One region of the Virgibacillus tibetensis genome, then DNA from elsewhere that is predicted to be linked to it. Evidence: riboswitches for the same ligand, from Rfam matches in the RefSeq annotation. Region 1 holds a riboswitch; each other region holds the start of a gene.

Region 1 (8,485 bases):
ATTGGAGAAGACATTATAAAAAACTATGACATAACCAATAAATTAGATACCCTTCATCATATTCCCATTTTAGTTGCACAAGGTAGTGACGACATATTAACTCCAAGTCTGATTAAAGAATTATTAGTGGATTATATTCCTCATGCAAAACTAATTGAAATAAAAAACTGCGGTCATTGGACTGTTGTCGAAAAACCAGTTGAAATGAATGATATTGCTAAAGAATTTTTTAGCTCTAATATATTAAGCTAAAGGGTGCTTTGCTTGAAATAGAAAGAATGATTTGTTATTAGAATACATATCATTGGCGGTTCAGGAAGTGGGAAGTCATATATAGCCAAGCAAATAAGCAACAAGTTTAATATTCCCCATTTCGATTTGGATGATATATTTTGGGATAACCAGGCTGATGAGTATGGGATTAAAACTCCAGAATTAGAAAGAGATGACAAACTGAAAAAGTTAGTGGAACAGCCCTCTTGGGTAATTGAAGGCGTATATTTTAAATGGGTTAAACCAAGTTTTAAAATGGCTGGTAAGATATTTATTTTAAATATTCCATTGTCACTGCAAGAAGAAAGGATTTGGAATAGGTACGCAAAAAGAAAAATAGGAGAAGTAACTTCTGTTAAGAAAGAAACATTACAAAGTGTTAGAGATTTAATAGAATGGAACAGAAGATATAATCAGGAACACATCCCAAATTTTATTAAAGATAATGAATTTAAGAGCAAAATTATCCACTTGAAAATAATGAAGATATCTTCAAATACCTAATTTAGTTATTAAGTTAACGGGTGCTTTACTTGAATAAGCAATTGAAAATAAATATAAGAGAAACATCAGTTAAGTAACTGAGGATTTTCTACTTTTGATTACAAATCCCCCTACAAATTCGATGCAATTAGTTATGCAATTTTAGGTACATTTTATAGTGTAGTTTCGAGTTTTGCGATAGGTAACGGAACCCGTTACTAAAAATCACCTAAGTCATGTGCATGACTTAGGTGATTTTTTGAGAGGTAAGATAGTATAGATTTTTGGCTGTAATTAATTCTTACACTTAAACAGCCACGTCCACCCCAGCGCCCAGAGACTAGCCAGACTTCCTTCACCTCCGTAATCTAACTCAACATTGGCTTCCTCCGGATAAGGAAGGCCGACTAAAACCGGGCTTGTGCTCAGGCGCCGGCATACCCCTATGAAGGGGCATGTTTCCTTTTAGATGAACTTGACTTATCGCCAGAAATGGCGAAAGTCTAAGTGAATCTTATACTCTGGAGTGAATCTCCTGCGGCAGTGGAAGATCGACTAACTACGCCGCTTTGCGCGGCAACGTCGACCCACCCGCGATGCGCGGGCGCAGTCCGTACGTCCCTAAACGGGCGCTTGCGCTTTTGTTCCTCACGGGGACGGTTCTCATACTCCACTACCATTCAACAATTTCGGGAGTCGACCTTTTAGGACAAGTACTCTCTACTAAATCCATTATTTCCTTCTGATTTTTTTTGAGACTACATTCCCAATCGATTGGACGACTTGGACCATTACAATTAGGGTAATTACGGTTATAATCATAATGTTTGTTTTAAACTGATTATAGCCATAGGTAATGGCCAAGTCTCCGATGCCCCCACCGCCTACTGCACCTGCCATGGCTGACGCACCGATCAGACCGATGGTTGCGATCGTTAAGGCTAAAACGAGGGAACTCAGTGCTTCTGGAAGCAGGAATCTCCAAATAATTTGCCATGGCGTTGCTCCCATAGCCTCCGCTAATTCAATCGTTCCAGCGTCAACTTCAAGCAATGAGTTTTCCACTAAACGAGCAATATAGAAGGCGGTATAAAGGACAAGTGGCACAATGGCCGCAGTTGTTCCAATAGATGTTCCAACAATAAAACGTGTAAAAGGTGTAATGGCAACCATCAAAATAATAAATGGAACCGAACGGAAGATATTAATTACTACACTAAGTATATTAAAAACAATCTTGTTCTGTAAAATGCCATTTTCTCTTGTAATAACAAGGATGATACCGACAGGCAAACCAATAAGTACGGAAATGATAAGTCCGGCAAATACCATGTATAATGTTTCATTCAGTGCGGAAAAAAATTCAGGCCAGAACCAAGGTTCAAATTGCATCTTGTGTTACCTCCTTTATGATTACTCCTTGTGACTTCATATAGTGAACAGCACGATTGATTTCTTCCTTATCCCCTTTTAAGAAAACAATCAAGTTTCCAAATGGCTTCTCCTGGAGTTCTGTTATCATCCCATGGACAACATTGATATCGATTGAAAAATGCTTGGCCGTATTCGATAGCAAAGGGGCTCCTGTTGATACTCCTTTGAAAAGGACTCTATAAAATCCTCCCACACCTATTTGATTTTCATCATTAATAAAGGATTTTACAGATTGTGGTGTATTTGTATTAAGCACAGTCCGCACAAAACTTTCTGCAATGCTTGTTTGCGGCTCTGTAAACACATCGACAACCGACCCTTGTTCAACAATTTCTCCATTCTCCATGACTGCCACTCGATCACAAATATCTTTAATGACATTCATTTCATGTGTAATCATTAAAATGGTCACCTTGAATTCATCCCGTACTCTTTTTAATACCTCTAAAACAGCTTCGGTCGTATTTGGATCAAGGGCCGATGTTGCTTCATCACATAAAAGGATGTCCGGATCTGTTGCTAGTGCACGGGCGATACCAACACGCTGCTTCTGTCCCCCAGAAAGTTGTTCTGGGTATTGATTTGTTTTATCACCCAAACCAACAAAATCTAATAATTCCTCAACCTTCTCTTTTATTTCTTCTTTTGGTTTACCTTCCAATATAAGTGGCATCGCAACATTGTGAAAAATTGTTTTGGATGAAAGTAAGTTATATTGCTGAAAAATCATTCCAATCTTTTTCCTGCTTTTTCGTAAGTCTTTCGGTGCTAGATCCAATAAATCAATACCATTAATGAAAACCTTTCCGGAAGTTGGACGTTCTAGTAGATTCACACAACGGATTAAGGTACTTTTACCAGCACCACTAAAACCTACCACCCCAAAAATTTCACCTTTATCAATGGAGAGATTGATGCCTTTTAATGCATGAACTTTCTTCTCTTTCTTCTTTCCATACTCTTTATAAACATCTTTCAGCAGTATCATATGTTTACTCTCCCCTATAAAGTTCGTAATTTTTAATATAATTTAGCATCTTTAAAAATACTAGCCTGCTAGTAAAACAAACAGGCTAGTATCCAATAAAGCTATTTAATTTTGTTTGTAATCGTCCAAGTAAGAAATCGGTTCTTTAACAGGTACCGCTGCTCCACCGAACTCTTCCTCTATAAAACTAGATACTTCGTCGCTATGATAGATTTCTACAATTTTACTATAGCTTACATTGTCTTTTTCATCTGTAGGTGCAGCAATGATATTAATATAGGATTTATTACCCGAATCCTCCCTGAATACCGGATCATTTGTTGGATTTAAACCGGCTTTAATCGCCATATCTGAGTTAATGACAGAAGCAGCGGCATCCTCTAAACCACGAGCAGTTTGTCCGGAATCAACGGGGGTGATTTCAAGATTTTTAGGGTTTTCTGCAATATTCTCTGTTCCACCTTGTCCATCAAAGTCCTCTTCCAATGTAATGAGTCCTGCTTTTTCTATAAGGAGTAGCGCTCTACCTAGATTTGTCGGATCATTCGGTATAATAATCTGATCGCCTTCTTCCAGGTCACTTATATCCCCTTTATCCTGGGAGTAAATTCCCATCGGCCAAATGGATGTTGTTCCTATCGCTGATAAATCAAGGTCTCTTTCGGTTATGAAGTTATCAAAATACACAACGGTCTGAAAGGCATTTAAATCAATTTCTCCACTATCCAAGGCAAGGTTTGGCTGAACGTAATCATCAAACTTTACAATTTCAAGGGTAATTCCTTCCTCTTCAGCTAAGTCTTTTACAAGATTCCATGTTGGTATTTCTGCTGAACCAACTCCTACTTTAATTACCTCATCCCCTGAATTTTCTGTAGAGCCGCAAGCTGCCAGTAAAAGTAATGATACACCAATTAAAAATACAAACGTCTTTCCAATTAAACTCTTTTTCATTCTATTTTCCTTCTCTCTCATAAATTATGTTTTTTTATTTTTTGTTGAATCGACCTGGATCAAAGATATCGATTGGTAATACAGGCTGTTGACCTGTTGCTAATTGTGCTGCAATTTTCCCCATAACTGGTGCAAACTTGAAACCATGTCCCGCCATTGGTCCAAGAAGTGTTACATTATCATAATTTGGTGCAGGACCGACAACAAAATTTTCATCCGGTGTATTCGTATAAAAGCATGTCTTCGCTTTAATAGGTTCCTCTTTAAGGTTCGGCAAATATTTTTTTACGAGTCGATTCACTGGTTCCAAATCCGTATCATGAATTTCTCTGTCGACATTCTCCGGATGATCAACCGATTCACCACCGTGATGGATGGCAACTTTTACAGTCTTCCCATCAAGGCTTGGGAAACCATAAAAGCCTAGACCGTCCTTAACTCGGGAAAATATCGGAAAGTTTTCCGCTTTAAACAATTCAGGATTTTTCGCATCATACCAAACCAAAACCTGGCGTTCAAGTTCTACAGGCAAGTGAACATCTGGCAAAAGATCTGTCGTCCATCCGCCTGCTGCCACAACAACCTTTTTCACTCTAAAATGCGTATCACCACACCAAATGGATACACCGTCAGGATCTGGCTTGATTGCTGTCACACGGCTGTCAGAATATACAGTCCCACCAAGCTCTTCGCCTCGTTTTACAGCTGTTTCAATTGCTAGTTCTGGTCGAATGAACCCGGCTAATTGTTCATGGATCACTTTATGATGATCCTGAAAATTAATCGTTGGAAAATGCTTTCTTGCTTCTTCTCCCTTCCACGCTTTATGCGGAAGCTTGTACGTATGGACACTTTCCTCTACCGTTTCTATAAATAGATCCCCCTCAGGACCAAACATTGTTCCACCATTTTCAGTATAGATTTCTACGTTTGTTTCAGCTTCAAGCTCTCTCCATAGGCCACGTGCTTCCTGCAGCAATGGAACATAATCTACACCTTCTCCGTAGGCCGTCCGGAAAATCCGTGTTTCCCCATGGCCTGCACCATGTTCATGACCTGGTCTATATTGTTCAAACCCGATTACGCTTTCTTCCATTCTAGCAAGCTGCCAAAATGCAAAACTCCCCATCGAGCCTAATCCAATCACCGCTACATCTGCATCTAGTTTTTGTTGTATTTTCTCAGTCATGTTCCTGTCTCCTTTTCTGATGTTTTTCTCTTGAAATGCAAATGCAAGAACGAAAAAAACTCTTCATTATTAAAGAAGAGTTTAAACTGAGTTATCACTCTTCTCATCTGCCTAGCATCGCTAGCTGGAATTGGCACAGTACAAGCATTTGTCTGTTGCCGAGGCGTCTTCGGGCCAGTCCCTCAACCTCTCTAGATAAGAAAAAAATTAATTATGTAATTTGACAATATTCTACATAGTTCTACACGAATTGTCAAGTTTTCTATCATGGAAGCGATTCTCATGCTTCCAGTATGCGAACAGTGCCTGCCACTGTTCGTACAATTCTACACCATGGTGAATTATACCTTGTTAAACTAACGCACCATAGTTAAAGACCGTAATTTACTAAAAATAAAGATAATTCACTAAAAATAAAGAAAATTGTAGTATAATAATACTGGAACACTACATCCAGAAAGCCTTGTTCAGAAATTAAAATTATTGAAGGAGTCGATGCACGTTGACAAAGGTAAACGAACAAACTTCCGATAAAGAACAAACCGTTTTTCATCACGTCGAAAACCGGTTTCAAACAGAAGATCGAGAGATTCATATTGTTGCCCGTCTGGAAGAACCGCTCGTGGTAGTTTTAGGGAATGTATTGTGCGATGAAGAGTGCGACGAACTCATTCGATTATCAAAAGATAACATGCATCGTTCAAAAATCGGAGATTCCCGGGAAGTAAATGAAATTCGAACAAGCAGCAGCATGTTTTTTGAAGAAAATGAACATGACATTCTGTCTACCATTGAAAAAAGAGTATCCAATATTATGAACATCCCCGCCGAACACGCAGAAGGGCTCCAAATTCTAAAATATACGCCTGGACAAGAGTATAAAGCTCATTTTGATTATTTCTCAGCTACAAGCAAAGCTTCCAAAAATAATCGGATCAGCACGCTGATCATGTACTTAAATGAGGTCGAACAAGGCGGAGAAACCTTTTTCCCCGAGCTGAATTTCTCCGTTTCGCCGAAAAAGGGGATGGCGGTTTACTTTGAATACTTCTATACCAACCACGACCTAAATGAACGAACCTTACACGGTGGATCGCCCGTAATCGCAGGAGAAAAATGGGTAGCTACACAATGGATGAGAAGACAAAGAGTTAGATAATCAATACAATCATAGGGACGGTTCTTCTCATGCTTCCAGTATGCGAACAATGCCTGGCAATGTTTGTATAATTATTCGTCATAAAGAAAGCATGAATCTAGTTGATGGTCTTATCCTTAACCGAACATGCTAAAGACGCTCTCCAGTGTCGTTAACGCCCCCAGTGTTTGCATAGGATAGTCAAGAAGATGGAGGAAATGGGGTCAATTGTTTTCCAAAATGAAATTCTTGAATTATCCACGTCAATAAATGCAGGGTATACCCTTCTTGCAGCAGAATCTGCCTACTATCATCATGACATGCTACAGAGCAATCTGGAAGGATTTGGAACCGATGTCCGTGTTATACTTGAAGTCGGTGTAATAACTAACGCCAACCACTATTTACAGGAGCAGCAAGAACGCCGTTTGTTAGTAAAAGCATTTGAAGATGTTGACGTATTAGTGGGCCCTACCCTTCTAATCACAGCACCACGTATTCAGCCGATTCATTAAATATGTTACTCTCATCACATTAATATAAGGAACGGTTATAGTATGTATTTTTTAATCGTATCATCTTTAACTAAAGAGAGTGCGTTAGTTCGATAGCAACTTATTTCAAAGACGCTTTGAATACAAAACTTACTTTTTCATAACCCATTCTATTTTCATAAAAACGGTGTGCATTCGTACGCTGTAATCCCGAAGACAAAGCAACACTTTCATAATTGTTTTCTTTTGCCCATTCATGAACATATGAAAGTAGCTTTTCACCATACCCTTTTGAACGCTTATTCGTTGCGGTCACTAAATCACATACCCATACAAATCTACCATAATATAATGTTATCATAGGCATAAAACCAGTTACCGCAACTATCTCTTCTCCATCAATTAAAGCAAACATTTTATATCTATCTTTCTCTTTTGCCTCTAAAACTAAATCGACATATGTTTCTTCGTTGAGGTGAGTTCGTAATTGTTTCATAACTGGAAATGCTTCTACTATTTCATTTTTTGATTGAAGTTCTTTAATTGTTAAAGTATCCATCATTATTCCCCTTTTTGAAATTTTAGCTAAGTTTAACATAGCTTCTGTAATTAAAACTGTGTTGACACTTGAGCATTTAGTTAAATAAGCATGTCATTATAGTATCGCCAAATTTTCGAACATCGGCTAAATAATCAAATCCATCAGGAGAGCCAAAACTATTAAATGCACGCACTGCAACGAGATTATGCTGCGGTATAACCAGGAGAGTTACTCCTGTATAGCCTAATATTTGATAGGAGCATTTCGGTACAAGTTGACCAATTTCTGTTTTTCTAGCAGGTAAGTCTTTTACGAACCACAAATAGCCGTTTTGTGGTAGTTCAGTATCTAATAAACTGGGGCTTTGAAGGGATGTAGCCATATCTATAGTTTTATTTGCTATAATTTGTTTCCCATTTACATATCCCTGTTTAAGATGAAAATATCCCCATTTAGCCAAGTCCCTTGGTGATACATACATATTCATCTTGTCGCCGTCGGTACTATTACTTGTAGTCCAACTTTTATCATTAGGTTGTCGTATTACATCAACAAGTTTTTCATTTATTTCACTGTACCATCCTGTCTCCATTAAATTTAGAGGTTTAAGTGCTTTGTTAATTACTATCTCAGCTACCGATTTTCCAGTTGTATTTTTAACGATTTGCGTCAAAATATTAATTCCAATACCTCGGTACGCCCAATTCTTACCTGCCTGAAATTCTCGGGTAATCTCCCCATTAACACTCTTTAAACCATGTGTATGTGTTAATAAATGTCTTATTGTAGTTCCATTTAATATTTGCATCTTATTCAGTGGAAGGTATTTTAGAATTGAGTCATCTATTGAGCCTATGTACCCTTCATTTACCGCAAATGCAACTGCGAAACCTATGTAACTTTTCCGTACTGATGCAACATGAAACTGTGTGTCTTTTTGTATAGGTCTTGCATTGGGTTCCTTAGAATGCTCCCCCCAATATTCTTCTGT
Region 2 (8,485 bases), on a different contig from region 1:
AAGAGCCAGACGGACTCTATATACTCCCAACGGAAACACCACCATGGTTCATGAAAGATAATGCATATGATATGATACAAGTAGAAGAGAATGTTATTAAGATCACGCAGGAAAACCATTTGGATTTATATGGTGATTATAGAGTAGAGATTGAATTGACATTCGATGAGGAATGGAAAATAACGAATATTAAACACGCGTAATTGTAAGCACATAATTGAATTAATAAAGGCAGCTGAAACAATGTATATTTTTAGAGACTACTATAACAACCAAGTAAAATTATCATTTGATAACCATCCCTTTTCAGATCAACCGAAGCATGTATGGGTAATTTGCAGATATAAGGATAGATGGCTATTAACGAAACATAAGGAAAGAGGGTTGGAATTTCCAGGTGGTAAGGTAGAAGAGGGTGAAACAGCCAAACAAGCTGCTTTACGGGAAGTGAAGGAAGAAACTGGTGGGTCAGTAGATAACCTTCATTACGTTGGTCAATACTTTGTATCAGGGAAAAGTGAAAATGTGATTAAGAATGTGTACTATGCTAAGATAGATAAGCTTGTTCAACAAAAGTCATATTTTGAAACAGAAGGTCCAGTTCTGTTAGAATCCATACCTGAGAATATAAAATATAATCAACAGTTCAGCTTTATTATGAAGGATGAAGTATTAAAGCATTGCATGGATCATATAAAAAATGTATATTAAAAAATCGCCTGAATGGCGATTTTTTTATTCAGATTGAATGCTTAATTAACCAATACTCTAGCTTTTCTACGATTTTGTACATAATTGCTGCAAAAATTGCAATTAACACTAAACTTGCCATAACTAATGTAAAATCAAACACCTGGAATCCGTAGATAATTAAATAACCAAGTCCTTGCTTCGAGACTAGAAATTCCCCAACAATGACACCTACCCAGGAGAGACCTACATTTACTTTTAATGTAGAAATCATAGCTGGTATGGTTGCCGGAAAAATAGCTTCCTTGAAACATTGCCACCTGGTCGCTCCCAGACTTTTTAAGACTTTTTCATAATTTGGATCTACTTCGTTGAACGCAGAGTATACAACAAGTGTGGTAATAATTACAGATATGATCGCACCCATTGCAATAATGGATATATATCCTGGACCTAGTGCAACAATGATGATAGGCCCGAGAGCAACTTTTGGCATTGCATTTAGAATTACAAGGTAGGGGTCAATTATCCTGGAAAATCTTTTGGAGGACCATAAAAGTGTCGCAATAAGAATCCCTGCTATTGTTCCAATTATAAAGCCAAGAACAGTTTCAAAAAGAGTTACTTGTACATGGGTGATCATAGAGCCATCGTTAAACCTGGTTGCCAGTAACTTAAAAACCCTGTACGGGGAGCTGAACAACAATGGGTCGATCCAATAAAAACGACTGGCGATTTCCCAAAGAGTAAAGAAAGCTAGCAAAATACTTATTTGCCAAATAAAAACGACTTTCTTCTCTTGTTTCAACTCATTTTTATAGTTCTCAAAAAGTAGATGATCAGCTTTTGGTTCCATTAATTGGTGACACCGCCTTTTGGTCCACAGATTCTGCTTCTTTTTTATCTAATTCATCCCATATCTTATCAAAAATAAGTTGAAATTTTGGATGTCTTCTAACCAAAAAAGGAGTTTCATTACGTAGTTCAATTGGTACTTCAAATACTTTTGCAATAGCCCCTGGGTTGGCGTTCATAATGAAAATACGGTCACTCATTGCAATAGCTTCGCCAATATCATGTGTAACCAGAATGGTTGTTTTGTTGAAGCTTTTTAAAAGACTTGATACGAGATCTTCAAGTTTTAGTTTTGTCTGATAATCCAGTGCTGAAAATGGTTCATCCAGCAATAATATCTTCGGATCATTTATCAATGTCCGAACTAAAGCTGCACGTTGTCGCATCCCCCCAGATAGAGAACTGGGGAAGGCATCGGCTACTTCCGATAAGCCAACTTCGGCAAGCAATTTCAAAGCTTTTCTTTCCATTTTTTCTGACTTATTATTGGAAATTTTGGGGCCTAGTAAAACATTACTAATAATTGTTTTCCAGGGAAATAGATAATCTTGTTGAAGCATATAGCCAATGGCTAGCTCTGAATCCTTTATCGTTTTTTGCTGTAATAACACATTACCAGCAGTTTGTTTCATAATACCTGCGATGATTGATAGGATAGTTGATTTGCCGCAACCGCTAGGTCCAAGCAGTGCAACAAATTCACCTTCTTTTATAGATAGGTTGATATCATCTAAAGCTTTGGTATAGCTGTTTTTGGAAAAATAGTGATGGGAAACATGATCTAAGGTTAGAAATGACAACAGATCTCCTCCTTAGTTATTAATAACTTCTTCTGCTATTTGTGTATTTACAAGCTCCTCATGTGGAACATCGGCCGGTAATTCACCAGCTTCCTCCATAATATTCTTTAAATTATTCCATTCTTCTTCATCTAAAATAGGGTCAGTCGCAAAAGAATCCTGTTCCTTATAGCGCTCAATGGATGCAGTTAGTATATCTAAGTCTGTATCTTCAAAATAAGGTTCAATTACTTTTGCAATTTCTTCTGAGCTATTTTTCTGAACCCATTGCTGTGCTTTATATATTGCTTTCGTGAAACTTATTACACTGTCTTCATTTTCGTCAATATAGCTTTGTTTTGTCATGAAAACGGTGTAGGGAACTTTTCCAGATTCCTCACCAAAAGAAGCAACAATATGACCTTGACCTTCTTTTTCAAAAATACTTGCAGTTGGTTCGAATAGCTGAACATAATCTGCATCACCCGAAACAAATGCACCAGGAATATTGGCAAAATCAATGTTTTGTAAAAGGTTCAAGTCGTTATGAGGATCAATACCATTTTGCTTTAATACATACTCACCTACCATCTGTGGCATACCACCTTTGCGCTGGCCCAAGAAAGTACTATTAGTAAGGTCTTCCCATGTAAAATCAGGTTTCGGCTCTTTCGCAACAAGAAATGTCCCATCTGTTTGAGTCAATTGCGCAAAATTAATCGCATAATCCCTTGAATCTTGTGCATAGACGTAAATCGAGGTTTCTGATCCAACTAGAGCTATATCTGCTCCTCCTGATAATAAGGCTGTCATTGTCGTGTCGCCACCCCAGGTTGTTTGCAAATCCACATCCAACCCTTCTTCTTCAAAAAAACCTTTTTCTATCGCTACATATTGAGGGGCATAAAATAGAGAACGTGTAACTTCTGCAAGCTGGATCTTGGTGGTTTCATTTGTATTGCAAGCGGAAAGAAAAAGGAGTAATACAGACGGAAATAAAACGAGATATCTGACTCTTTTCATATAATTCGACCCTTTCAGTTCAGTAATGATATGTCAAACTATTTTATGCTTTTATGAAAAAATGTGTGAATGCCTATGGGGAGGAGATTAAAAGAACTACAAGAAATCACGATAAAATAGGGTTGCAATCTAATTTAAGAAATAAAAAAGCCGACCTCTATACAGAGGTCGGTTGTCAGCATAAATCCAACATTATTTTGCTTTAATACGGATAAACGGCTTAACCTGTTTAACCTTTCACTCATATAAATAAAATCCTTTTGGGATGAGGAAACAAATTCATACTATCCTTTATAAAGTGGACCTGCTTGCTTAATAGAATCACTTGCCTGTGTAAATTTATTGAAGTTTTCATGAAATTTTGAAGCGAGTGATTTTGCTGTAGACTCATAAGCATTCTTATCTTCCCACGTATTCTTTGGTACAAGCACTTCATCAGGTACACCTGGAACATGAATTGGGATTTCTAAGCCAAATACTTCATCAATAGTGGTTTCAACAGTGTTCAGCTCACCTTCTAAAGCTGAATGAACCATGGCACGGGTATAGGAAAGCTTCATACGTTCACCAACACCATATGAGCCACCGGTCCAACCAGTATTAACCAAAAACACATTGGAATCATAGAGATCGATTTTTTCACCAAGCATCTCGGCATAAGTTGATGGTGCTAATGGTAAAAATGGAGAGCCAAAACAAGCTGAAAAAGTTGCCTGAGGTTCTGTAACCCCGCGTTCTGTACCAGCTAATTTACTAGTGTATCCACTTAAGAAGTGATACATCGCCTGCTCTTTCGTTAACTTGCTGATTGGTGGTAATGTACCAGATGCATCAGCAGTAAGGAAAATAATTGTATTCGGATGTCCTGCAACACTCGGAGTTACAATGTTATCAATATTTTCCAATGGGTATGCTGCACGAGTATTCTCGGTTAGAGAAGTATCATCATAGTTAGGAAGTCGAGTATCGTCGTCCAGTATTACATTTTCCAGGACAGACCCGAAGCGAATAGCATCATAGATCTGAGGCTCCTTTTCCTTTGACAAATTGATGCACTTAGCGTAACAGCCGCCTTCAATATTGAAAACACCATTAGGTCCCCATCCATGTTCGTCATCACCAATCAAGCGTCGGTATGGGTCAGCAGACAAAGTTGTTTTACCAGTTCCCGATAATCCAAAGAACAATGAAACATCTCCTTCCAGACCAACGTTTGCTGAACAGTGCATGGATAAAATATTCTGACGAGGTAATAAATAATTCATAACAGAGAAAATTGATTTCTTAATTTCACCGGCATATTCTGTCCCACCAATTAAAATCACACGCTGTTTGAAAGACACAAGAATAAAAGTTTCAGAGTTAGTGCCATCTACAGCAGGATCCGCTTTGTATGTTGGAGCTGATATTACAGTAAATTCGGATTCGTGCGTTTCTAGTTCGGATTCTTCAGGGGTAATAAATAACTGACGAGCAAAAAGATTATGCCATGCGTATTCATTAATCACCTTAATAGGTAAGCGATAATTAGCATCTGCACCCGCAAAGCCTTTAAATTGATACAATTCTTCTTTCTCACTTAAATAAGTTACAACTTTTTTATAAAGTTTATTAAAGGAATCTTCATCAATTGCTTGGTTTACAGAACCCCAATTAACAACATCTTCACAAACTTCATCCTTGACGATGAATTTGTCTTTAGGTGATCGCCCTGTATATGTTCCAGTAGTTGCACGAACAGCTCCAGTAGCTGTTAGTATTCCTTCATTCCTGGATAATATTTTCTCTACTAAACGTGGTACAGTAAGATTAGTTAGTATGTTCCTATGCGAACTCAATTTCTTTAATAATACTTTTTCAACAGTTTTCATGTAGATACCTGCCTTTTTGATGATTTTGTATGGAGACAACTAGATAATAATGTATATTTCTTAAATCTGATTAATAGTATAACACATTTGAAAGTATAGTCCATACTAATAATAGTATTAATTTTAAATAATTTCGTGTCATTATTGTTAGACCTCTATAAATAGTTGACATACCAGCCCTATTTCGTTTAAGCTAAATTCGAACGGATACTCTCTTATTCAGAGTTGGTGGAGGGACAGCCCCGATGAAGCCCAGCAACCATCACGTCATGTGAAAAGGTGCTCACCTGGAGCAAGGAATTTTCCTTGAACAATAAGAGCGAAAGGCCACAGACCCTTTCCTCAATTGCAGGAAAGGCTTTTTTTGTTGATTAATGACTTTGAATGAATACAAATCATAAGATATAGAGTACCGTATTACCATATAAAGGGAGGATTTAGCCAAATGGCTGCGAATCGTCGTTTATTTACATCCGAATCAGTAACGGAAGGACATCCAGATAAAATTTCTGATCAGATATCAGATGCAATCCTGGATGAAATATTAAAGGAAGACCCATACGCCCGTGTGGCCTGCGAAACTATAGTAACCACAGGATTAGTATTAGTTGCCGGGGAAATATCTACGAATACGTATGTAGATATCCCAGCAATTGTCCGTAAAACAATAAAAGAAATAGGTTATACACGTGCGAAATACGGTTTTGATGCAGAAACCTGTGCAGTGCTGACAGCAATTGATGAACAGTCTGTTGATATTGCAAGTGGTGTGGATACTGCATTAGAAACTCGTCAAGGAAAAAAAAGCGATGAGGAAATTGCTTCAATTGGTGCAGGAGATCAAGGGTTAATGTTTGGTTTCGCTTGTGATGAAACAGAAGAATTAATGCCTCTGCCTATTTCACTGGCTCATAAACTGGCAAAGCGCCTAGCAGATGTACGTAAAGAAAAAATACTAGATTATATACGTCCGGACGGAAAGACTCAAGTAACTGTTGAATATGATGAAAATAACACACCTGTACGAGTTGATACCATTGTTATATCAACCCAGCACCATCAGGGTGTTACGAACGAACAAATTGAAAAAGATATAATAGAACATGTTATCGGCCCAGTAGTTCCCAAGGAATTGTTAGATAAGTCGACCAAGTATTTTATTAATCCGACAGGCCGATTTGTTATCGGTGGACCTCAAGGTGATGCAGGTTTGACAGGTCGTAAGATAATTGTTGACACTTATGGTGGATATGCTCGTCACGGTGGAGGAGCTTTTAGTGGTAAAGATTCAACAAAGGTAGACCGTTCTGCAGCCTATGCAGCACGATACGTTGCTAAGAATATCGTAGCAGCAGGCCTAGCTAAAACCTGCGAAGTACAGTTGGCATATGCAATCGGGGTAGCCGAACCAGTCTCCATTGCGATCAACACTTTTGAGACAGGGACCGTAAGCGAAGACATCTTAGTTGATACGGTTCGAAAAATATTTGACTTACGTCCTGCGGGAATTATTCGTATGCTTGATTTACAAAAGCCTATCTTTAAAAATACAGCTGCTTATGGGCATTTTGGCAGAACGGATATTTTATTCCCCTGGGAGAAAACTGATAAGGTAGAGGAACTCAAAGCATTAACTGCTAAATAATCAAACAGGCAATCCTATCGTATGGTAGGATTGCCTGTTTACATGGCTTTACATTTCTGTGTTTATTCTATAATACGCTGCTTTTTCCACATAGGAAGTTCTAACTCGTTCCATCTCAGCGTAATCCTCATCCGTTAACTTTCGAACCACCTTTGCTGGTCTTCCAAGTGCCAATGTATGTGGTGGAATCTTTTTGCCAGGTGGTACTAGGCTTCCAGCACCTATAAATGCACTTTCCCCAATTTCGGCGCCATCCAATATAATAGAACCCATTCCTATTAAAGCATTCTTTCGTATGACTGAAGAATGCAGTGTAACCTGGTGGCCAATTGTCACATCATCTTCAATAATTAATGGAAGGTTCGGGCTTTGATGAAGCATGGACAAGTCTTGAATACTGACACGTTTCCCAATCATGATTGGGGAAATATCGCCACGTATAACGGTTTTAAACCAAACACCAGACTGTTCATCAATTGTGACATCTCCGATAACCGTGGCATCTTTTGCAATAAAAGCTGTTTCATGAATAGATGGTTTTGCGCCTTTATATGATTGTATCATTTGTATCCTCCTAAAAAATATGGTGATATAGTTAGTATAGCAAAGATAAGAGTACGTTTTCTAGAATGGAGGATATAAGTTGGCAAGTCGTATACCAACATCCGCATTATCATTTATGTTTACTGTTTACCGTAAACTTTTTCCCGCAGTAAAAAAAGAGCTGGCGTATTGGAGAAATCGTGCAGAGGAAATTCCTAATGAAGAATTACGATCCCAAGCTATTGCAAGTATCGAATCCAAGCGCTTTCATTGCCAGGGCGGGGCAGTGTATGCCTTGCTGGCAGGAGAAAAGTGGAGAGAAGCGATTCAGTTTATTGTTGCTTACCAGACGATTAGTGATTATCTGGATAACTTATGTGACCGAAGTACTTCTCATGACCCTGATGATTTTCGTTTGTTGCATCAATCGATGATAGACGCACTGTCGCCAGAAAACAAGACTGGAAACTACTATGAATTACGTGAAGATCAATCAGATGGAGACTATCTGGTGGACCTTGTTAGAACTTGTCAGAACACATTGCGCAAGCTCAATAACTATCCTGTTGTTCAAGATTATTTATTGAAATTAGAGTGCATGTATGGTGAATTGCAAGTACATAAGCATGTTATAAAAGAGGAGAGAGTATTACGATTAACCAACTGGCATAAAACTACAATAGAATCGGGCTTGAGTTTGCCATGGTATGAGTATTCTGCTGCTGCAGGTTCCACTTTAGGTATCTATTGTTTAGTCGGTTATACATTAGGTGGAAACACATCAAAGGAGCTTGCATCTAAAATTTACAATGGTTATTTTCCTTATATGCAAGGTTTACATATCTTGTTAGATTATTATATTGACCAAAAGGAAGACGAACTGGAGGCAGAATTAAACTTTTGTAATTATTTTCCAACCAAGAAAACAATGGAGGAGCGAATTAAATTTTTTATAGAACAAGCTCATCAAGGTGTTCAGGGATTGCCTAATCATCTATTCCATGAGATGGTCTACCAAGGATTAGTAGGGTTATATTTAGGTGACCCTAAAGTGAAGCGGCTTGATGGTGGCAAACAGA
Region 3 (8,485 bases), on a different contig from region 1:
ACCATTTTTTAAAGAACAAATGATACGTTTTGAAGGAAAACAAGAGGAACATATGACATTTTTCCTGGTGGACCCAGCTAATAACTTATTGGAATTCAAGTATTATCATGACCCTGTAATGGCTTATTAACGTAATTTGGATTAGTTGAGAAATACCTCCTGATCAGGCGATAAAATATAAAGATGGATGGAGATAAATTAGCTGCAGGAGGGGACCACACTGTTTGGTTCTCTCCATTTCTATTCAGGTTATTGATATGCTGATTTACTGTTTGCAAAAAAATACTGCTGGATTTATCTGGGGAAAGAAAGTATTCCGGATTTCTGTTATCATAGATAAGGATAATACTAGTTTCATAGGGGGTTGACCATTTGGATTTTAGAGAAAAAATGAATGTAAAACAAATTGAGAAGTGGAAGCGGATCGGTAATCGGATCGGCGTTATACTGGGTATCCTGGTATTACTCTTTATTTTGTCCTTATTCGCTTTTGATTGGATCACAGATTACATATGGATGAGTACACTTGGCTTTAGTGATGTGTATACTACTATTTTGGGAAGTAAAGTATTGCTTGGTGCTATAGGGTTTTTCCTGTTTTTTGCACTTAGTTATTTAACACTTTCATGGATACGAAAGTCATATATTAATCATTTCGACCAGCACCAGCTGCCACCAGTTGTACTGAACCGGAAAATGAGTAATCTTATCATATTTGCTGCTGCACTATTTATTGGAGCAATTGGCAGCAGTATTGTGCAGGGGATAGGTTGGGAGCCATTCCTGAAATTACTGAATCATGCAACATTTGGTGAAACCGATCCTTATTTTAACATGGATATTTCATTCTATTTATTTATCCTGCCATTTGTAGAGTTTGTTATTTATCTCTTGCTTGGCTTTAGTATCTTCTTCTTGATTCTGGAGGCAGGTGCTTATTCTGTTTTCAATATGTACCGAATGAGCCGTTCAGCCCAGCTGCACATGGGCATAACACTTGGATTCATTGGCTTGCTTCTGGCTGGCCTGCATCTATTGGCGCCATATGGCACGCTTTTGACAAATAATGTGAATATATTTCAGGAGAGTGTAGTGCATGGCTTAAGTTATACAGACCAGCTTATTAATATTCCGAAATCGTATATTCTGGCAGCTGCAGCAATCATTGGAACGATTTGGATGATCATTTCACTGAACCGTGGAAAGTTAGTTTCGATGGCTGTTCCAGTAGTTGTTTACTTGGTACTGGTAATAGCAGGTCAAATAACTTCCGCACTTGTACAGAATTATGTTGTTTCACCTAATGAATTCTCTAAAGAAACCCCTTATCTGGAGCATAACCTTTCTTTTACGAGGGATGCTTATGATTTAGATCGTATCGAAGAAAAAGAACACCCGGGTAATGATTCCCTGGACGCAGAAATGATCGAGCGAAATCAACTGACTATTGATAACGTACGAGTTAATGATTCAAGACCATTGCTCGATATATATAATCAACTGCAGACATTTCGTACGTATTATCGATTTAATGATATTGATATTGATCGTTATGAAATTGATGGAGAGTACGAGCAGGTCTTTATTGGTGCAAGAGAATTAAGTACAGGAGACCTGCCATCACAGGCACAAACATGGGTTAACCAAAACTTGAGATATACCCATGGGTACGGGGTGGCGATGAGTCATGTTAATAAGGTTACCAGGCAGGGTCAACCCGAATATATGTTGAGCAATCTGCCGCCAAAAGGCGTGCTGGATATAACGCGTCCACAGATTTACTTTGGCGAAGAACCTTATGGAAATGTTATTGTTGGGACAAAAGTTGATGAATTTGATTACCCGTCAGGTGATGAAAACATCTCCTCCCGTTTTGAAGGAGATTCAGGAATTCCTTTAGCTGGGATCAATCGGCTGTTGTTTTCCTTGAGTGAAGGCTCTTTCAGAATGCTGGTGTCTGACCAAATAACGGAGGAAAGCCAATTGCTGGAGACACGTAATATTATGGAGAGGGTAAAGCGAATCGCACCGTTTTTCCAATATGATCAAGATCCATATATTTTTGTCAGGGATGATGGCAGTCTTGCTTGGATTATAGACGCTTATTTAACGGCCGAACGTTATCCATATGCAGAGTCACATAAAGGCAATGAAAATTATATTCGAAATTCGGTAAAAGTAGTCATTGATGCTTATACTGGGGAAGTGGATTTTTATATTGTAGATCCGGATGAGCCATTGCTGCAAACCTATCAGAATATATTCCCTGATTTATTTACGGAAGAGATACCAGAAGATGTGCAAGCGCATTTCCGTTATCCTGAAATGTTGTTTTCCATCCAGGCTGCTATGTTTGGAACATATCATATGTCTAATTTAGAAGTATTCTATAATCGGGAAGATTTTTGGCAATTTCCCACTGAAAAATATTTCAATAAAGACGTAGACGTTGAACCTTACTATATCACCATGAAGTTACCTGAATATGATGAAGAAGAATTTATTCTTATGATGCCATATACGCCAAGAAATCGTCAAAACATGGTTGCGTGGATGGGTGTTCGGAATGATGGAGATAATTATGGAGAACTGTTTGTTTACCAGTTCCCTAAACAAAAAAATGTGTATGGACCGCAACAAATAGAGAACCGGATAAATCAGGACAGTACGATCTCCCAACAGTTGAATTTATGGTCACAAGGCGGATCAGAGGTTATACGGGGAAATCTGTTAGCAATTCCAATTGAGGATACGGTCATGTATGTAGAACCGATTTATATTGAATCATCCAATGCAACATCACTACCTGAAGTTAAACAAATTGTCATTGCATATGAAGATCATATTGTAATGGAAGAAAACTTTGACATTGCCCTTGAGCGGATGCTCGCACTGATTGACCCAGAAGTGCAAGTTGAAGTGGATGAAGAAGCTGCTGAGGGAACAGAAGATCCAGTACAGGTCATTACTGGTGCAGAAGAAACGCTACTCGAGTTCTCGGATTTGTTTAATGCTTATCAGAATGCATTATCTCAAGGAAACTGGGAAGAAGCTGGAGAGATTATGACTGAAATAGAAAATATGTTAAGCGAAGTTGAATAAGTATTATAGGAAGGCGCTCCAGTTAGTTGGAGCGCTTTTGTTCGTTGTATGGACTGTAATATATTGAATATGTTATTGGCAATTTTAAGTTAATTCTAAATTCATACTTGATTTATCGGATTAATTCGAATACACTATATCTAATAATTAAATATTCTTATCAAGAGAAGCTGAGGGAACTGGCCCTATGAAGCTTCAGCAACCTCTGACATATGTCAGAAAGGTGCTAATTCCAGCGGGAGCAATTCTTGAGAGATAAGAGTGGAAATAACTAAAATGGAACAGCCCTCTTTTCTCATTAAAGAAAAGGGGGCTATTTTGTGGAAATATACAGTTAGGCATAGCTAGTTCAAGAAGTCCAGTGAAAAAATGACACATCGAATTAGAACACGACTATAAAAAATTGCGAAAAGAAAGGTTGATCGTCATGAGTGACATCGTTATTTTATCAGGAAGTCCCTCTGAATATTCCCGGTCTGATAAAGTGCTGAAATACTTAGGAGACTTAATTCAAGATGAAAATTTCAAGGTAAGTCATATTTCCGTAAAAGATGCACCACATAAAGACATATTTCAGGGGAATTTTGAAAGTCCGGCTATCAAAGAAATTGCGACATTAATACAGAATGCTAGAGGAGTTATTGTTGGATCTCCGGTTTATAAAGGCGCTTATTCTGGAGTTCTCAAAGCATTAATTGATGTACTCCCACAGGATGTGTTGCAACATACGCCAGTATTACCATTAATGACAGGCGGAAGTATGTCCCACCTCCTGGCGCTTGAGTATACATTGAAACCAGTGCTGGCAACATTAAAAGGCCATAATTTAAAAGGACTTTACTTACTTGATAGTCAAATAGATAAAAATAAGAAAAATCCAATTATAGATGAGGATCTATTAGGACGTACAAAAAAGCAGCTTTATTACTTTCTCGAATTAGTAAACAATCAAAATCCGGTAGTCTCATCAACTTACTAAGTATCTGTAAACATGAACAATAACCTAAAGGAGGAAAAATAATATGGCAAAAAGAAGAATTTATTTGAATGCTTTTGATATGAACTGTGCTGGTCATCAGTCTCCGGGCTTATGGACCCATCCGGAAGATGAGTCCCACCGTTATAAAGATAGCGAGTATTGGATTGAACTTGCTAAAACATTGGAGAAAGGACGATTTGATGCTGTTTTCATTGCAGATGTGCTGGGTACGTATGATGTTTATGAAGGATCAAGAGATGCAGCAGTGCGTCAGGGGGCACAATCCCCAGTTAATGACCCGTTATTAGTTGTACCGTTAATGGCTGCAGTAACAAAGCATCTCGGATTTGGTGTGACAGCTTCAGTTACGCATGAGCATCCCTATCCATTTGCTCGCAGGATGACTACATTAGATCATTTGACGAAGGGACGTGTGGGCTGGAACATTGTCACCTCCTACCTGAAAAGTGCAGCAGTTAATATGGGTTTGGAAGATCAAATGAAACATGATGAGCGGTATGATTTAGCGGCAGAATACTTGGATGTGTGCTATAAACTATGGGAAGGAAGCTGGGAAAAGGATGCAGTTAAGTTGGATAAAGAAAACGGTATTTTCACTGATCCCAGCAAAGTACATGATATTCATCATGAAGGGAAATACTTTAAAGTCCCTGGCGCCCATTTAAGCGAGCCATCACTCCAACGGACACCTGTCATTTATCAAGCGGGAGCATCTGCGAAAGGTCGTGCATTTGCAGCTGAAAACGCAGAATGTGTTTTTATTGGTTCACCAACATTAACCGTAGCTAAAGAGACGGTTAAACGGCTGCGGGATGATATCGAGAAAACTGGGAGATCACAAGAAGAAGTCAAAATTCTTACGATGTTTACACCGATCGTCGGCAGAACGGAAGAAGAAGCTCATGCGAAATATAATGAGTATAAGAATCATATCAGCCATGAAGGAGCATTAGCTTTATTTGGTGGTTGGACCGGAATAGATTTATCCGAATATGACTCAGATCAGGTTATCAGTTATATAGAGAATGATTCGATTCGTTCAGCGCTTGAAGGTTTTACAAAAATAGACCCTAATAAACAATGGACAGTTGAAGAGATCAAGAACTTTGTAGGTATTGGCGGCATGAGCGCCTATGCTGTCGGATCACCCGAACAAATTGCCGATACGATGGAGGAATGGGTTAATGAAGCTGGAGTGGATGGATTTAATATTGCCTATGCAATAACTCCCGGCACGTTTAAAGACTTCATTGAATATGTAGTACCAATTCTACAAGAAAGAGGTTTGGTTCAAAAAGAGTATGAAGGAACTACATTAAGAGATAATCTGTTTGGTCGTGGCGAGGAATTGCCAGATCATCATCCGGGAAAAAGGACAAAAGAGGTGTTGGCAAAACAGTAATTACCTTATGAAACTGGCATGCTGACTAGTAGTTGCACTTCTTTGAAAAAAGAGCCCTGTATCCTTAACCTTTGTCTATTCAGTCCCTAGGGAGGAAAGAAACCACGGGATGAATAACGGGTTTTGATACCTATCACAAAACTCTATTTTTCATAGAAAACGAAACGATCTTTTAATGAAGGAAAAGAGGTTGGGACATAACTAAATGGGAAGAATGAGAATCTGAACAATTGGAACTTAGCGTAGGCAAAATACGCAGACTCCTGTGGGAACAGCACGAGCTGAAGATCCACTGTGTGAAGTGCTCTTCTTCACACAGTTAGCTGAAGCCGTGCCCACGGAAAGCGGAGTATTTTGCCGAAGCGATACATTTGCTCAGGCGTTAATGTTCGAATTTTCCTGAATAATTCCTCTTTTGTTCCAACCTCTTTTAACTAGAAGGAAAGCTATTTAATTAAAGAAATAATCGATTCTTTACTATCTAAAGTACGCGTATGTTCGGAACGGAATCTGTTCCGATAACTGCTATGAATACAAAAAATCTTGTTTATGCAATCATCCATGACTGGCACCGCCTATATGTATTGGAGAACTTTCGTTTTTAAATACATCGCCAAGCTTAGCACCTATTACCATGTATTCACTTTGCATTTCCATAAAATTCTAGGGTGGTTCTTTTAAATACGAAGATGCGCTTTAACTGGTAAATGATCAGAGGCATGAGGTAGTTTTGTTATTATTTCCGTATTAATAACTTCAATACTGGGAGAGGAAAATATGTAATCTAACCTCGATCTCGGTCGGAGTGATGGATAAGTACTTCCTTTACCATTTCCTGCAATATACCACCCATCGGAAAATTCACAGATCAATTTCTTCCAACCTCTTGAACCAGGCTTCATATTAAAATCACCTAAGATAATTAGGGGATGAACATAATTATTAACTTGGTTCACCAAAAAATTCGTTTGCATTCGTTGAAGAAACGGATTCAAACTAAAATGAGTTACATTTACTTGAAGTAGTTTTTCGTTTAGTTGAAGGGTTACATCAAGTATTGACCTTCCTTCGATCAGTCGGGATGCAACATCAAACGGAAGTGTTTTTGTGTTTAAAATTGGAAAACGTGACAAGAGGGCATTTCCATATTGTCTTACAGTTACTGAATTCCTGACCGTCAGTGAGACTGAGGGAGCAAAAGCATAATCCATATCCAAATGATTTGCAAGCCACCTAACCTGATCCTGATGGTGGCTACGTTTGGAATAGTGCTTATCCACTTCATTAAGACCTATAATATCTGCATCACTTTTTTCAATTATTTCAGCAATTCTATAAAGATCTACTTTTTTATCCATTCCTTTTCCATGGTGAATATTATAGGTCATCACTTTAATTTCCATTATATTCACGCTCCTCAGGTAACATCCTTAATTTAAGTGTTTGATCGTTGCCCCTGTTTTCATTCAGCGATCGCTCCACTTAATCCAGCGTTCGACATGCATATTCCCGCGGTGGGACCAATTTATCCCGCGCTTTTCAGCTTTATCCCGCGTTCAACCGGGTTTATTCAGCGATCAACCGTTTGGGCATCAAAACTGGCTGAACTTTTCGCTGGGCTCGCGCTGAACTCCTCACTCGTAAATGTGGTTTACCTGTCCAGCTCATCTGTCGGTTCAACATCGATTTCCTCTGAATATTCGGTTTGTAGTTGGTTTGTAGCAGGTCGTTCTTTTCGTTCATTTGCAAAGCTGTTTATTATAAATGCATGAATAAATGGCTCACAAGCAGTAATAAAGACTGCCGCAAATAATGAAGCGGTTATTAGTGGGAATCCAGCGCCTATAAACAAGCCTCCTAATGCCCAAAGTATAATAAATGCTAAAGGGAAATCTGCTATTGTTGCTGTGAGGTTTCCGTATCTTCGTAGTATTAGCAAGTCTCCAATAACGTAGGATACACCTGTGAGAAGGATGCTTATCCAAAATAGACTTGTGATAGTAGCACTGCTGAAAATCACAAACACAGAGAATACTACAACAAAAAATGCGATGAATTTTATCGCTAAAGCCTTTACATGTTCCATAGTAGTTCACATCCCTTTTCTATTTTTGTGCATCTGTTGATTTATGGCGAATCCTTACACTATCTCATTAGTATTTTGTCTGAAGTAGATTACGTTATGCATTTTATTGATATTCTCAGGTTAGTTTGCTATTAATTTTCGTGAATCCTGTTATTTTGAGTGAATTAACTAATACTAATAGCAGAAAGGACGGATTCATCTATGGGACATCTTAAAGTACTGGGGATAAAATTTCTGGTAATATCATTTACGATTTTTGCTATACTGGGGATTTTTACTTTCTTCACTTCTACAGATTTGCTCTTAATTAGTTTCCTTGTAACGGGACTAGCATATCTAATTGGTGACTTGTTTATTCTTCGTAAATTTGGCAATATGACAGCTACAATTGCAGACTTTCCATTAGCATTCCTATCTCTTTGGATAGCAGGGGGGTTATTCGGTGGCGGTGACTATCCTGTTATTACCACTTCCTTGTTAGCTGCTTTTTTTATCACTGCATGTGAACCATTTATTCATGGCTACATTGTAAACCAGTTTTCTGCTTATAGTCGGAAAGATCATAGAAAAGTGAATCAGTTACAGACCGAATTTGCAGAAGAAACCGATGGACAAAAGATTTTTGATGGTAAAGCATACAGCGAAAAGAAGGGGAGGTGAAGGCTTATGCATTATGAAAATAATAAAGATAATCCTAATCAGTCTCAGACAAGCAAAAGTAAGAAAAAAGAGCGTAATCAGCAAGCAAACAATAAAAATGGAAAAGAGACAGTTCTCTCAGAAAAACTACGCTATAAAAATGCCGATGAAATATACGATTGATCTCTAACAAAAAGCATACTCCCTAAAATGTTCGATAAGGGAGTATGCCTTTTTCAAGTTAATCTCCACTTGG

Evidence for each region. A riboswitch is a leader RNA that binds a small molecule or an ion and turns the genes downstream of it on or off. The one in region 1 is predicted to bind S-adenosylmethionine.
Region 2: another riboswitch for S-adenosylmethionine. It lies ahead of metK (methionine adenosyltransferase); the one in region 1 lies ahead of solA (N-methyl-L-tryptophan oxidase).
Region 3: another riboswitch for S-adenosylmethionine. It lies ahead of ssuE (NADPH-dependent FMN reductase); the one in region 1 lies ahead of solA (N-methyl-L-tryptophan oxidase).

The regions. Positions count from the first base shown of each region.
Region 1 is NZ_JARZFX010000012.1:22,801-31,285, reverse strand. It holds gene QGM71_RS17255 (alpha/beta fold hydrolase) at 1-252, shown strand, start outside; gene QGM71_RS17250 (AAA family ATPase) at 289-777, shown strand; gene QGM71_RS17245 (methionine ABC transporter permease) at 1,489-2,148, opposite strand; gene QGM71_RS17240 (methionine ABC transporter ATP-binding protein) at 2,138-3,178, opposite strand; gene QGM71_RS17235 (MetQ/NlpA family ABC transporter substrate-binding protein) at 3,284-4,132, opposite strand; gene solA (N-methyl-L-tryptophan oxidase) at 4,167-5,321, opposite strand; SAM riboswitch class I at 5,422-5,523, opposite strand; gene QGM71_RS17225 (2OG-Fe(II) oxygenase) at 5,824-6,480, shown strand; gene QGM71_RS17220 (hypothetical protein) at 6,678-6,974, shown strand; gene QGM71_RS17215 (GNAT family N-acetyltransferase) at 7,075-7,512, opposite strand; gene QGM71_RS17210 (serine hydrolase domain-containing protein) at 7,589-8,485, opposite strand, start outside.
Region 2 is NZ_JARZFX010000009.1:5,554-14,038, reverse strand. It holds gene QGM71_RS15370 (hypothetical protein) at 1-203, shown strand, start outside; gene ytkD (RNA deprotection pyrophosphohydrolase) at 244-711, shown strand; gene QGM71_RS15360 (ABC transporter permease) at 740-1,546, opposite strand; gene QGM71_RS15355 (ABC transporter ATP-binding protein) at 1,530-2,345, opposite strand; gene QGM71_RS15350 (ABC transporter substrate-binding protein) at 2,358-3,347, opposite strand; gene pckA (phosphoenolpyruvate carboxykinase (ATP)) at 3,632-5,218, opposite strand; SAM riboswitch class I at 5,431-5,538, shown strand; gene metK (methionine adenosyltransferase) at 5,664-6,863, shown strand; gene QGM71_RS15335 (gamma carbonic anhydrase) at 6,912-7,427, opposite strand; gene QGM71_RS15330 (tetraprenyl-beta-curcumene synthase family protein) at 7,507-8,485, shown strand, end outside.
Region 3 is NZ_JARZFX010000024.1:13,434-21,918, reverse strand. It holds gene QGM71_RS20950 (VOC family protein) at 1-130, shown strand, start outside; gene QGM71_RS20945 (UPF0182 family membrane protein) at 391-3,102, shown strand; SAM riboswitch class I at 3,257-3,364, shown strand; gene ssuE (NADPH-dependent FMN reductase) at 3,530-4,081, shown strand; gene QGM71_RS20935 (LLM class flavin-dependent oxidoreductase) at 4,125-5,504, shown strand; gene QGM71_RS20930 (endonuclease/exonuclease/phosphatase family protein) at 6,182-6,907, opposite strand; gene QGM71_RS20925 (YndM family protein) at 7,156-7,590, opposite strand; gene QGM71_RS20920 (YndM family protein) at 7,792-8,250, shown strand; gene QGM71_RS20915 (hypothetical protein) at 8,257-8,412, shown strand; gene QGM71_RS20910 (hypothetical protein) at 8,471-8,485, opposite strand, start outside.